Regions from separate parts of the Caballeronia sp. M1242 genome, predicted to be linked through region 1. Evidence: predicted binding sites of a transcription regulator. Region 1 holds the regulator's gene; each other region holds the start of a gene.
What was found. Region 1 encodes FliA, which starts transcription of late flagellar genes. Its sites were predicted from a motif close to CTAAAGTTTNNNNNNNNNNNGCCGNTA; they were not measured.

Region 2: a site for FliA is predicted at 1,423-1,449, ahead of JYK05_RS09320 (DUF4088 family protein). Genes of this name have one in related genera too.
Region 3: a site for FliA is predicted at 1,857-1,883, ahead of motA (flagellar motor stator protein MotA). Genes of this name have one in related genera too.

Annotation. Positions count from the first base shown of each region.
Region 1 covers NZ_CP071129.1:2,781,903-2,785,532, reverse strand. The annotation lists gene flhF (flagellar biosynthesis protein FlhF) at 1-930, shown strand, start outside; gene JYK05_RS13020 (MinD/ParA family protein) at 923-1,840, shown strand; gene JYK05_RS13015 (RNA polymerase sigma factor FliA) at 1,861-2,592, shown strand; gene JYK05_RS13010 (diguanylate cyclase) at 2,597-3,630, opposite strand, start outside.
Region 2 covers NZ_CP071129.1:1,996,207-1,999,836, reverse strand. The annotation lists gene JYK05_RS09325 (ATP-dependent helicase) at 1-560, shown strand, start outside; gene JYK05_RS09320 (DUF4088 family protein) at 573-1,337, opposite strand; gene JYK05_RS09315 (AzlD domain-containing protein) at 1,479-1,802, opposite strand; gene JYK05_RS09310 (AzlC family ABC transporter permease) at 1,799-2,476, opposite strand; gene JYK05_RS09305 (AraC family transcriptional regulator) at 2,938-3,630, opposite strand, start outside.
Region 3 covers NZ_CP071129.1:118,881-122,510, forward strand. The annotation lists gene JYK05_RS00545 (glycosyltransferase family 4 protein) at 1-585, opposite strand, end outside; gene flhD (flagellar transcriptional regulator FlhD) at 1,206-1,526, shown strand; gene motA (flagellar motor stator protein MotA) at 1,944-2,804, shown strand; gene motB (flagellar motor protein MotB) at 2,842-3,630, shown strand, end outside.

The DNA.
Region 1 (3,630 bases):
GAAGAGCACTTCTCCGGTCTCCTGTGGGGCGAGCGCCAGCGCCGCAGCCCGGGCAATGCCGGCCTGACCAAGCGCCTGTTCGCGGCCGGTTTCTCCGCGCAGCTCGTGCGCATGGTCGTGGACAACATGCCCGAGATGGAAAGCGCCGAGCACGCGATGGAATGGGTGCAGCAGGTGCTCGAATCGAACCTGCCGGTGATGGCGAGCGAAGACGCGCTGATGGAACGCGGCGGCGTGTTCGCGCTGATGGGCCCGACGGGCGTCGGCAAGACCACGACCACGGCCAAGCTCGCCGCGCGCTGCGTGATGCGCTTCGGCGCGAGCAAGGTCGCGCTGCTCACGACCGACAGCTACCGCATCGGCGCGCACGAGCAACTGCGCATCTTCGGCAAGATTCTGGGCGTCTCGGTCCACGCGGTGAAAGACGCCGCGGACCTGCAACTCGCGCTCTCTGAACTGCGCAACAAGCACATCGTGCTGATCGACACCATCGGCATGAGCCAGCGCGATCGCATGGTGTCCGACCAGATTTCGATGCTCTGCGGCGCGGGTCATCCGGTGCAGCGCCTGTTGCTGCTCAACGCGACGAGCCACGGCGACACGCTCAACGAAGTGGTGCAGGCCTACAAGAGCGCGGCCGACCAGCCGCCGCTCGCGGGCTGCATCCTGACCAAGCTCGACGAAGCGACCAATCTCGGCGGCGTGCTCGATACCGTCATCCGCTACAAGCTGCCGGTGCATTACGTCTCGACCGGGCAGAAGGTGCCGGAGAACCTGTACGTCGCGACCAAGCGTTTTCTGATCAAGAGCGCGTTCTGCATTCCGCGCGAAGGCTCGCCCTTCGTGCCGCAGGACGACGAGGTGCCGGCACTGCTCTCCGCATTGTCCGCGCGCGCCACCACCGAACTGCATGAGGTCCGCTTTGGATAAGTTCGTGCTCGACCAGGCCGAAGGTCTGAGAAGGCTCCTCACGCGTGGCGGTACGCGCGTGGTCGCGGTGGCGGGCGGGCCGGCGGGCATCGGCTGCACGTCGGCGGTCGTGAATCTGGGCGCGGCGCTGTCCGTGCATGGCAAGGACGTGCTCGTGATCGACGAGCGGGCGAACGCGGCATCCGCTGCGCGCCTCGCCGGAACGTCGGGCGCAGGAGCGCTCGCCGCGGTGATGTCCGGCCGCGAAGCGCTTCAGGACGCGGTGACGCGCACGCCGTTCGGCTTCTCGCTGCTCGCCGCGCCACGCGACGAACGCATCAGCCACGACGCCGCGCAGTGCCGCGCGCTGCTCGACGGTCAGGCGGACATCGTTCTGATCGACGCGCAGCTCGATCGATACGGCGCGCTCTCGTCGCTCGCGGCGCAGGCGCATGACTTTCTCATCGTGACGCGGGTGGCCGCGTCCGCGATCACCGAGGCGTACGCGTGCATCAAGCGTCTGCACTACGCCCATGCGATCGGCCAGTTCCGCGTGCTCGTGAATCACGTGCAGAACCCGGCCGACGCGGCGGTCGCGTTCGCCAACCTGTCGGGCGTCGCGAGCCGGTATCTGGCCGTGTCGCTCGTGCAGGCAGGGTATGTGTCCGAGGATGCGCGCGTCACTCGGGCGAAGGAGCTCTCGCGCTGCGTGGTGGAAGCGTTCCCGGCGACAGCCGCGGCGCGCGACTACCGGCAGATCGCGGCGGAGCTTCTGCATTGGCCGATGCGGCCCGCGCCGTCTGAGCGCGAGACGCAGGTCCGGAATGACGCGCGGTTTTCGGTTGGCGAGGCTGACAAGGGCGGACGGGAGACGGGGCGCATGGCGTCGATGTTTTCCAGTCATGCATTGACCAGTACGGCGTCGATGTGATCAAGATTAAGGTGACTCAGATGTACAACGCCCAAGGCAAACTCTCTCAGTCGGACGTCCTGACTAAATATGCGCCGCTCGTTCGTCGGCTCGGACTTCAGCTCGTCGCCAAAATGCCGGCGAGCGTCGATCTCGACGACCTGATTCAGGCCGGCATGATCGGTCTTCTGGATGCGGCGAGCCGCTACAAGGAAGATCAGGGCGCGCAGTTCGAAACCTACGCGAGCCAGCGCATTCGCGGCGCCATGCTCGACGAGCTGCGTGCGAACGACTGGCTGCCGCGCAGCATGCGCAAGACGTCGCGCGAAGTGGAATCGGCGGTGCACAAGGTCGAGCAGAACCTCGGCCGCGCCGCGAGCGAAGTGGAAATCGCCGAGCACATGAAGATGCCGCTCGACGAATATCAGTCGATGCTGCAAGACCTGCACGGCAGCCAGCTGATCTACTACGAAGACTTCGATCGCTCCGCCGACGACGAGCCGTTCCTCGACCGTTATTGCGTCGATCGTTCGGACCCGCTGTCCGCGCTGCTCGACGACAGCCTGCGCGGCGCGTTGATCGAAGCCATCGACAAGCTGCCGGAACGCGAAAAGCTGCTGATGAGCCTCTACTACGAACGCGGCCTGAACCTGCGCGAAATCGGCGCGGTGATGGAAGTGAGCGAATCGCGCGTGTGTCAGCTGCACAGCCAGGCGGTCGCCCGTTTGCGCGCGAAGCTGCGCGAGCAGTCGTGGACGAGCGTCGAGGCGTAATGCGCTAGCCGGCTTCGAAGTCTCGCGCTTCGGCGAACACCGTTTTGCCGATGCCGAGACTTTTCGCGCGATACATCGCGCGGTCGGCGGCGCGCAGCACGGCGTGGATGTCGGCGTGGCGAGCGTCGGCGGCGCTCGACAGCATGCACGCGCCGATGCTCGCCGAGACCGAAACCGGCCGGCCATCCACCGACGTGATCGAAGCGAGCGCCGTGTGAATGCCCTCGGTGATCGCGAGGACGGCCGTGCGGCTCTGCGCCTGAAGCGCGAGCACCACGAACTCGTCGCCGCCCAGGCGCGCCACGGTGTCGCTATTAGACATGCGGCGGGCGAGCACGTTGGCGAACTGCTGCAATAGCAGGTCGCCGACTGCGTGACCGTAGGTATCGTTGACTTCCTTGAAGCCGTCGAGGTCGATCAGAAGCAGAACGGTGTCCTGCGTGGCGTCGGACATCGTGCGATTGACGATGTGTTCCAGCGCGTAGCGGTTCGCGAGACCCGTGAGCGGATCGGTCGATGCCTGACGCGCGAGATCGCGATTGGCGTTGCCGAGACGATCGACGAGCACGGTCAGATACACCGATGCCGCCAGCACGCTCAACGCGAGCCCGAGCGAGGCGGACAGGTTAGCGTTCCACCACGGCTGCCAGAGCGCGAGCGCGCCGATCACGGTCATCGCGGTGGCGCAGGAAACGGCGAGCGTGCGCTTGCCGTAACGGCAGCCCGAGCCGATCAGAAACCAGAAGACCACCCACAAGAGCGGCAGCGCGGTTTCGCCGCCTGCGGCGAGCGCGGCGCCGACGAGCGCCTGATCGGCGATGGTCGTGACCACGAGCCGCTTCTTCGATGGCGACGCCATCCGGCTGACGATCAGCAGCGTGACCGCGCCGTACACCACATAGAGCCCGACGATTTGCGCGACCAGCGACGCATCGCGCGAAGGGTTAAGCCACGCGTAGCAAGTATAGGCAAGCAGCACCGCGGCGCCGAGCACGACGCGCAGCGTGGCTTGCTCGCGTTCGGGATGCCGAAGCGCCG
Region 2 (3,630 bases), 790 kb from region 1:
GCAATCACGAAGACGCGGCTATCCGCATCGGCGACGTATTGCAGATGGAAAGCATCGCGTCCACGTACCCGACGCGCGAGCGTTTCCTCACCGAACTCACGCTCGATCCGCCCGACGCGACGAGCGACGAGTCCGGCGTGCCGCTCATCGACGAGGACTATCTGATTCTCTCGACCATCCACTCGGCGAAGGGGCAGGAGTGGCGCAACGTGTTCGTGCTGAACGGCGTGGACGGCTGCATTCCGTCCGATATGGGCACGGGCAGCGACGAGGAAATCGACGAAGAGCGCCGCCTGCTGTATGTCGCGATGACGCGGGCGAAAGAAGATCTGCACATCGTCACGCCGCAGCGTTTCTACGTGCACAACCAGACGAATCTCGGCGATCGCCACGTGTGGGCGCAGCGCACGCGCTTCATTCCGCCGCATCTGATGCAGCACTTCGAGGCCGGCGCATGGCCGCCGGTGCCGGTCGCGGCCGCGCCGACGGCGGCGGGCCTGGCCGCGGCGGCGAAAGCGAAGATCGATATCGCCGCGCGGCTGAAGGGAATGTGGGAGTAGGGCCGCGCTCGTTCAGCGCGGGGCGCGTGAGGCGCGCGGCACGCGCGGCGCGCTGCCGAAAATGCTGCGCAGCCACGCCGCGAAGCGCGTGAAGCCGTCGTAGGGTTCGTCGACGAAAAGCTCCGGCCGCATCGAGCGCAGATATTCCAGCAGTTGCTGCGCTTCCTGTTTCTGGATCGATCCGTAGAAGATGCCCAGCCGCAGCAGCGCGCGCAGTTCGCCGAGCTTTTCGCGCGCGGTGGAGCCGACGTTCGTTTCCACCGCGATCTTCGCATCGAAGACGCGCTGGCGCAGCGAATCGGCGAGCCGCCAGGCGGGCGTCTGCATCTTCTGCTCGACTTCGCGGATATCCACCGCCGCCGACTTGATCTGCGAGGCGAGCACGTCCACCTGCGAGGCGTCGCCCTTGGCTTCGGTGACGATGGCCGTCGCCCATTCGCGCGACGCTTTCACCAGATCCTCGGCGCTCCAGTCGGAGCGGATCGCGAACGCGAAGCCATGCTCGGCCGCCTGCCGGATCAGAATTTCGACGACATCCGGGAACTCCTTGTCGAGCGCGCGCTTGGCCCACGCATACTGGCCGTGCGTGAGCATGCGCTGCACGGCCTGCTCGGTGAGCGGCGTGTCGTTGTCGAGCAGCTTCGCGCGCAAAAAGTCCTCGAACGACGGCGTGACGAACTGCGGGTCGAGCTTGAGCGACAGACGCAGGAACGCCTCGAAGTCGCGATTCAGCGACGCGATCGTTTCATCGCGCAACGAAAGAGTGATTTGACGCATGTCGGTTTCCGGTTCCGCGCTCGGCTGGCCCGATGGCGGGAAATGCTGTCGGCCTGCCGCGCGGGCGGAGTCCGTTCGTTTCAGATAACGGCGGAGCGGCCGGAAACTTGAGGGCTCTAGAAAGGCGCCTCGCTTCGGTGTTCAGCGCAGCACGACGAGCTGCCAGACGAAGAACACGCCGAGCGATACCGCGATCGTTAGCAGCGCGCGGCGTGTCAGCGCGCAGACGGCGATCGCCGCCAACGCCGCGATCAGTTGCGGATTGCGCCACGTCAGCTCGGCGCCGTTGCCGTGCGGCGAGACCGTCATCGGCACGATGATCGCGGTGAGCACCGTCACCGGCACGAAGCCGAGCGCCGTGCGCACGACCGGCGCAAACGACAGCCGCTCGCCGAGCACGAACACCGCGGCCCGGATCAGATACGTGACGAGCGCCATGCCGACAATCAGGATGACGTAGTTCATTGCGCGCGCTCCTTGGCGTCTTTCATGCGCGGTTTCTGTTCGATGAGCGTCAGCAGCAAGCCCACGGCGACGCCGGCGAGCACGGCCGCGAGCAGCCCGAGCTTGTACGGCCAGCCTTGCCACGCGAACGACAGCACGCCCGAGGCCAGCGCCGCCGCGATGAAGCGCAGCGCCACGAGTTGCGGAACGATGATCGCGATGAACGTGGCGACCATCGCGAAATCGAGCCCGAGCGACTTGAGCCCCGGAAACGCTGCGCCGAAGAAGAGCCCGATGAGCGTCCACGCTTGCCAGTTCGCATACATCGCGAGACCGGAGCCGAGAAAGTAGTGCGGCCCTGTTTCGCCCGGCGCGCGCGCTCGATAGTGCGCGTAGGCGACGGCGAACACTTCGTCGGTCAAGAGGCCGGCCAGCGCCCAGCGCCAGCGCGCGGGCAGATGCGCGACGTAGGGCGCGAGCGTCGCCGAATAGAGCACATGGCGCAGATTGACGACGAAGGTCGTCGCCCAGATGACGGCGAAGCTCGCGTGTCCCGCGATCATGCCGGCCGCGATGAACTGCGCCGAGCCCGCGAAGACCGCGAGCGACATCAGCTGGCCGTGCCAGAGCGTGAGCGGACTAGCCGTGACGAGCGTGCCGAAGATCACGCCGAAGGGCGCGGCGCCGATCATCATCGGAATGGTGTCGCGAGCGCCGGCGGTGAGTTCCCGCCAGGCGTTGCCGGATGGTGCGTTCAAGATCGTCCTCCTGATTCGCGGAGGATAAGGCGGCGTGAATGCGAAAGCTTGTACGTTCTTGCGGTGTCAGTGTTGTCGCGCGCGGTTGCTTGGGCGGACGCGGCCGTGATGCAGATTGCGGTGCTGTGCGGTCCCGGAGTGGTTTTCGTTGCACGCGTCGTGCGTGCGAAACGAGGGTGCATCGGCGTGGTGGGCGTCGGTGTTGGCGTTCGTGTTGACTTTGGCGTCACGGTCGGGTCGCGCTCGCCGCCGACGGCACGCGACTCACGCCCTCCTGCAACTCACCGCCAGCGCCCCCGGCGCAACGCGGAACGGCTGCTTGCCGTGCCGCGTGAAACAGCCGCGGTCGGCGAAGCCTCTCGCCGTTCACGGCGAGCAACTCCCGCACTCCCGGCCAATCACCGCCAGCGCCCCGGCGCGACCCCGAACGCCCGCTTGAAATGCCGCGTGAAGTGGCTCTGATCGGTGAAGCCGCTCGCCGCCGCGACCTGCGCGATCGACGCCCCCGCGCGCAACGCCGGCAGCGCCCGCGCAATACGCAACTGATTGCGCCACGCATGCGGCGCGAGACCCGTTTCGCGCGTAAAAAGCCGCGCCGCGTGAAAGGTCGAAAGGCCGACGACGCGCGCCAGTTCGGCGAGCGTGACCGGTTCCAGCAGATCGTCGGCGAGGCGGGATTTCATCGTGGCGACGCGGGCGGCATCCGCGGCGGGCGGCCCGCACGATGGGCGTTGCAGCGCGTGCCGGGCGAGCAGCGTCGTCACGGCATCGACGAGCGCAGTCTCAGCGGCGAGCGGATCGGCGCGGGTGGCGTCGTTTGTGGCATCGCTCGTCAGGCTCTCCAGCGCCCGATGCGCGCGCAAAAGCCGGCGCGCGAGATCGTCGTCGCGGATGATGTCGGTCGAGAACCACGGCGAGCCCGCGCGCGGCGACAGCTCACGCGCGAGCGCTTCCACGAACGGCACCGGCAGATAGAACACGCGATAACGCCACCCGGCATCGACGGCGCGCGCGCCGGTATGCAGCTCGCCCGGATTGATGACCGGCACTGACCCCGCTTCCGCCACATGATGCGAGCCGCGATAGTCGTA
Region 3 (3,630 bases), 270 kb from region 1:
CGCCGCGATCTTGATGGCGAGGTCCGCGCGCTTTTCCGGGCAGATCCGGCCGAGAAACGCCAGATATTCCGGCTTCTTGTGCGGCTGCGGCGTCAGCAGATCGTCCGGCAGGCCGTGATACACCGTGTTCAGCCAGTTCGCCTGCGGCAGCGGTCCGCGCTGGTTGTCGGAGATCGACACGACGTTCGCCTTCGTGAACGTGTTGAAGATCGGCTGCAGTTCGGGCAGGTCGAGACGGCCGTGCAGCGTCGTCACGAACGGCGTGTCGAGCTGCGTGAACAGCGGAAACGGCATGTAGTCGAGGTGAAAGTGCAGCACGTCGAACTCGTGCGCGCGGCGGCGGACCGTTTCGAGCAGCAGCATGTGCGGCGCGAGCGGATCGCGGATCGTGGGATCGAGTCGCAGGGCGCGCGGCCAGGCCGCGTCGAGCGTCGCCCGGGTTTGCGAATCGCCGCTTGCGAACAAGGTTACATCGTGGCCGAGGTCGACGAGCGCATCCGTCAGATAAGACACCACGCGCTCAGTGCCGCCGTAGAACTTCGGAGGAACTGCTTCGTGCAACGGTGCAATTTGTGCGATTCGCATAACGTGACTCTCCTGAGTGGCCGCTTAAGGCGCGGTCGGCGCCGATGGGCCATGAAAGCTGTTGTGTGGACACCGCTGTGGCGCTCCGGTCGAGCGTTGCGCGATGCCATTCGGGCGGGCCGCGGTGTGTCGCTCACGCCGCCCAAAGATCGGCCCGGCTCTCGACCGGGTTATCCCTTACGTTCATTATCGGGATCGAGAGCGGCATTTCACGTCATTTTTCAATCGCTTAACCTTGTTACAGCGCGAAACACCGGCTGTTACGAAGTCAAAAATTGCACTCAAGCGGTCGAAGGAGACGATTTCGACTGGCAATGCGAGCGGCGAGGCACCCGGTAGCAGGCGCCGTGCCCGCACTGGTCTCAAGTCCATCCGGCCGCTGCCGATAAAGGCATTTGCCGACGCGCAGCAAATTTGACTGCGCATGTACGAACTTTTCCTACACGATTTCGGGCGAAAGTCTGTCGGCGCGTCGGCAGGTTCTTCCGATTCCCGCGATGGGCGCGTTGCCGGAAAATCGGGCCGACAAGACGAGCGGGGCCGGACGCGTCGCGACTGAGCGCGTCCGAGCAAACGTTTCCCGCTGGGCCTGACCAGCCATGCAATGACTCGGGGGAAAGATGACGGCCACCACCATGAGCACGCTCGCGGAAATCCGCGAGGTGAACTTGTCGTATGTGCTGCTCGCGCAGCGGCTGCTTCGGGAAGACCGCGTTCTGGCGATGCATCGCCTCGGGCTGTCCGAGGAGGTGGCCGAGATCGTGTCGTCGCTGACGCCGGCGCAGGCGGTGAAGATCGCGGCTTCGAGCCATGTGCTGTGCCGCTTCCGTTTCGACGACCACGCGATCCTCACTTCGCTTGCCGACAAAGACAAGCGCGCGGCGCTCACGCAGGCGGAGCTGCAAGTCGCGCTTTCGGATGCGGCGATCGAGATCGGTTAAACGGGCTACGCAGCAAGCCGACGGCAACTTTGAGGTCGCGCCGTCGCGTGAATGCGGCCGATCGATCAGACGGCGCGCTTCGAGGGGAGTCCATCGCGCCACCGGCTCGATGTGGCGTTTTCGGCCGACCGGCTCCAGTGATGGCCCCTTACCGACGCCTCATGACCACGACCGGCTCGTTCTGTATCCGGCGCACTCCGCGCGGCGGCGACTCGACCGTGCTCCGCCCCGCGCCTTCGATCCGTGCCCGTGCTGAATCCACGCCTTCGCGCACACGGACGAACGGCCGGACCGGCAAGCGCCCCGCACCCAACGCCCCCGCCAGCCCGCCCAAAGTTTTCCACCCGCGTGCCGTAAACAGTCTTAACCGCGCATGTGCGCCGGCCGTACCGCATTCCCAACCCTGAGGACCCGACTGTGCTGATTTTCGTTGGAACGCTCGTGACATTGCTGTCCGTTTTCGGCGGTTACGCGCTCGAAGGCGGCCATCTTGGCGCGCTCGTACAGCCGGTCGAAATATTGATGATCGCCGGCGCGGGCATCGGGGCCTTCATTCTCGGCAACGGCGTCAAGACCATCAAGTCGACGCTGCTCGTCATTCCTACTCTGTTCAAAGGCTCCAAGTACAACAAGGACGTGTACATGGAGCTGATGGGCCTGCTCTACGTGCTGCTCGCGAAGGCGCGCAAGGAAGGCACGCTCACGCTCGAAGCCGACATCGAAGACCCGCACAAGAGCCCGATCTTCAGCCAGTACCCGAAGCTGCTCGCGGATCATCACATTGTCGAGTTCATGACCGATTACTTGCGGCTCATGGTCGGCGGCAACATGAATGCGTTCGAAATCGAAAGCCTCATGGACGAAGAGATCGAGACGCATCACGTCGAGGGCGAAGCGCCCGCGCTGGCGCTGCAGAAAGTCGGCGACGCGATGCCCGCGTTCGGCATCGTCGCGGCGGTGATGGGCGTCGTGCATACGATGGCCTCCGCCGATCAGCCGCCCGCCATTCTCGGCGAAATGATCGCGCAGGCGCTCGTCGGCACGTTCCTCGGCATTCTCATTTCGTACGGCTTCATCGGGCCGCTCGCGAGCGTCGCGGAGCAGCGCGTCGCCGAGCAGACGAAGATGTTCCAGTGCATCAAGGTGACGATTCTCGCGAGCCTGAACGGCTACGCGCCGGCGATTGCCGTCGAGTTCGGCCGCAAGGTGCTGTTCTCCACGGAGCGCCCGTCGTTCTCCGAACTGGAAGAGCACGTGCGCCGGGTGAAGGCGAAGTGACGCGCCTCGTCCTCGCGACCCCGACCGGAGCCCTGCGATGAGCAGCGAAAAAGACCGTCCCATCTTCATCAAGCGCATCGTCGCGGGCCGCAAGGGCCACCACGGCGGCGCGTGGAAGCTGGCGTACGCGGACTTCATGACCGCGATGATGGCGTTCTTCCTGCTGATGTGGCTGCTCTCGTCGACCTCGCCCGTGCAGCGGCGCGGCATCGCGGAGTACTTCAACATGCCGCTCAAGGCGGCGATGGTCGGCGGCAAGAGCGTCGGCATGGACAACAGCATCATCACCGGCGGCGGGCGCGACATTTCGAGCAACGATCCGGGCGATGCCCGCAGTTCGGACGGCAAGACGCAATTCGCGCAGAGCCCGACCGCGAAAGCCGACGAGGAACTGCTGAAAGCCGCGCAAGGCGAACTCGAGCGGCGCGAGCAGGCGCGCCTTCATGACCTTCAGGTCAAGCTAATGGCCGCGCTCGAAGCCAATCCGACGCTGCACCAGTTCAAGCAGCAGATCCGCATCCAGTCGACGCAGCAGGGCCTGCGCATCGAGATCGTCGATACCCAGAAGCGCCCGATGTTCGCGCTCTCCAGCAACAGCGTGCAGCCGTACATGCGCGACATCCTGCGCGAAATCGGCCGGACGCTGAACGACGTGCCGAACCGCATCGTCGTGCAGGGCCACACCGACGCCGTGAAGTACGCGGGCGGCGAAAAGGGCTACAGCAACTGGGAACTGTCGGCGGACCGCGCGAACGCGTCGCGGCGCGAACTGGTCGCGGGCGGCATGGACGAAGCCAAGGTGCTGCGCGTGCTCGGCCTCGCGTCC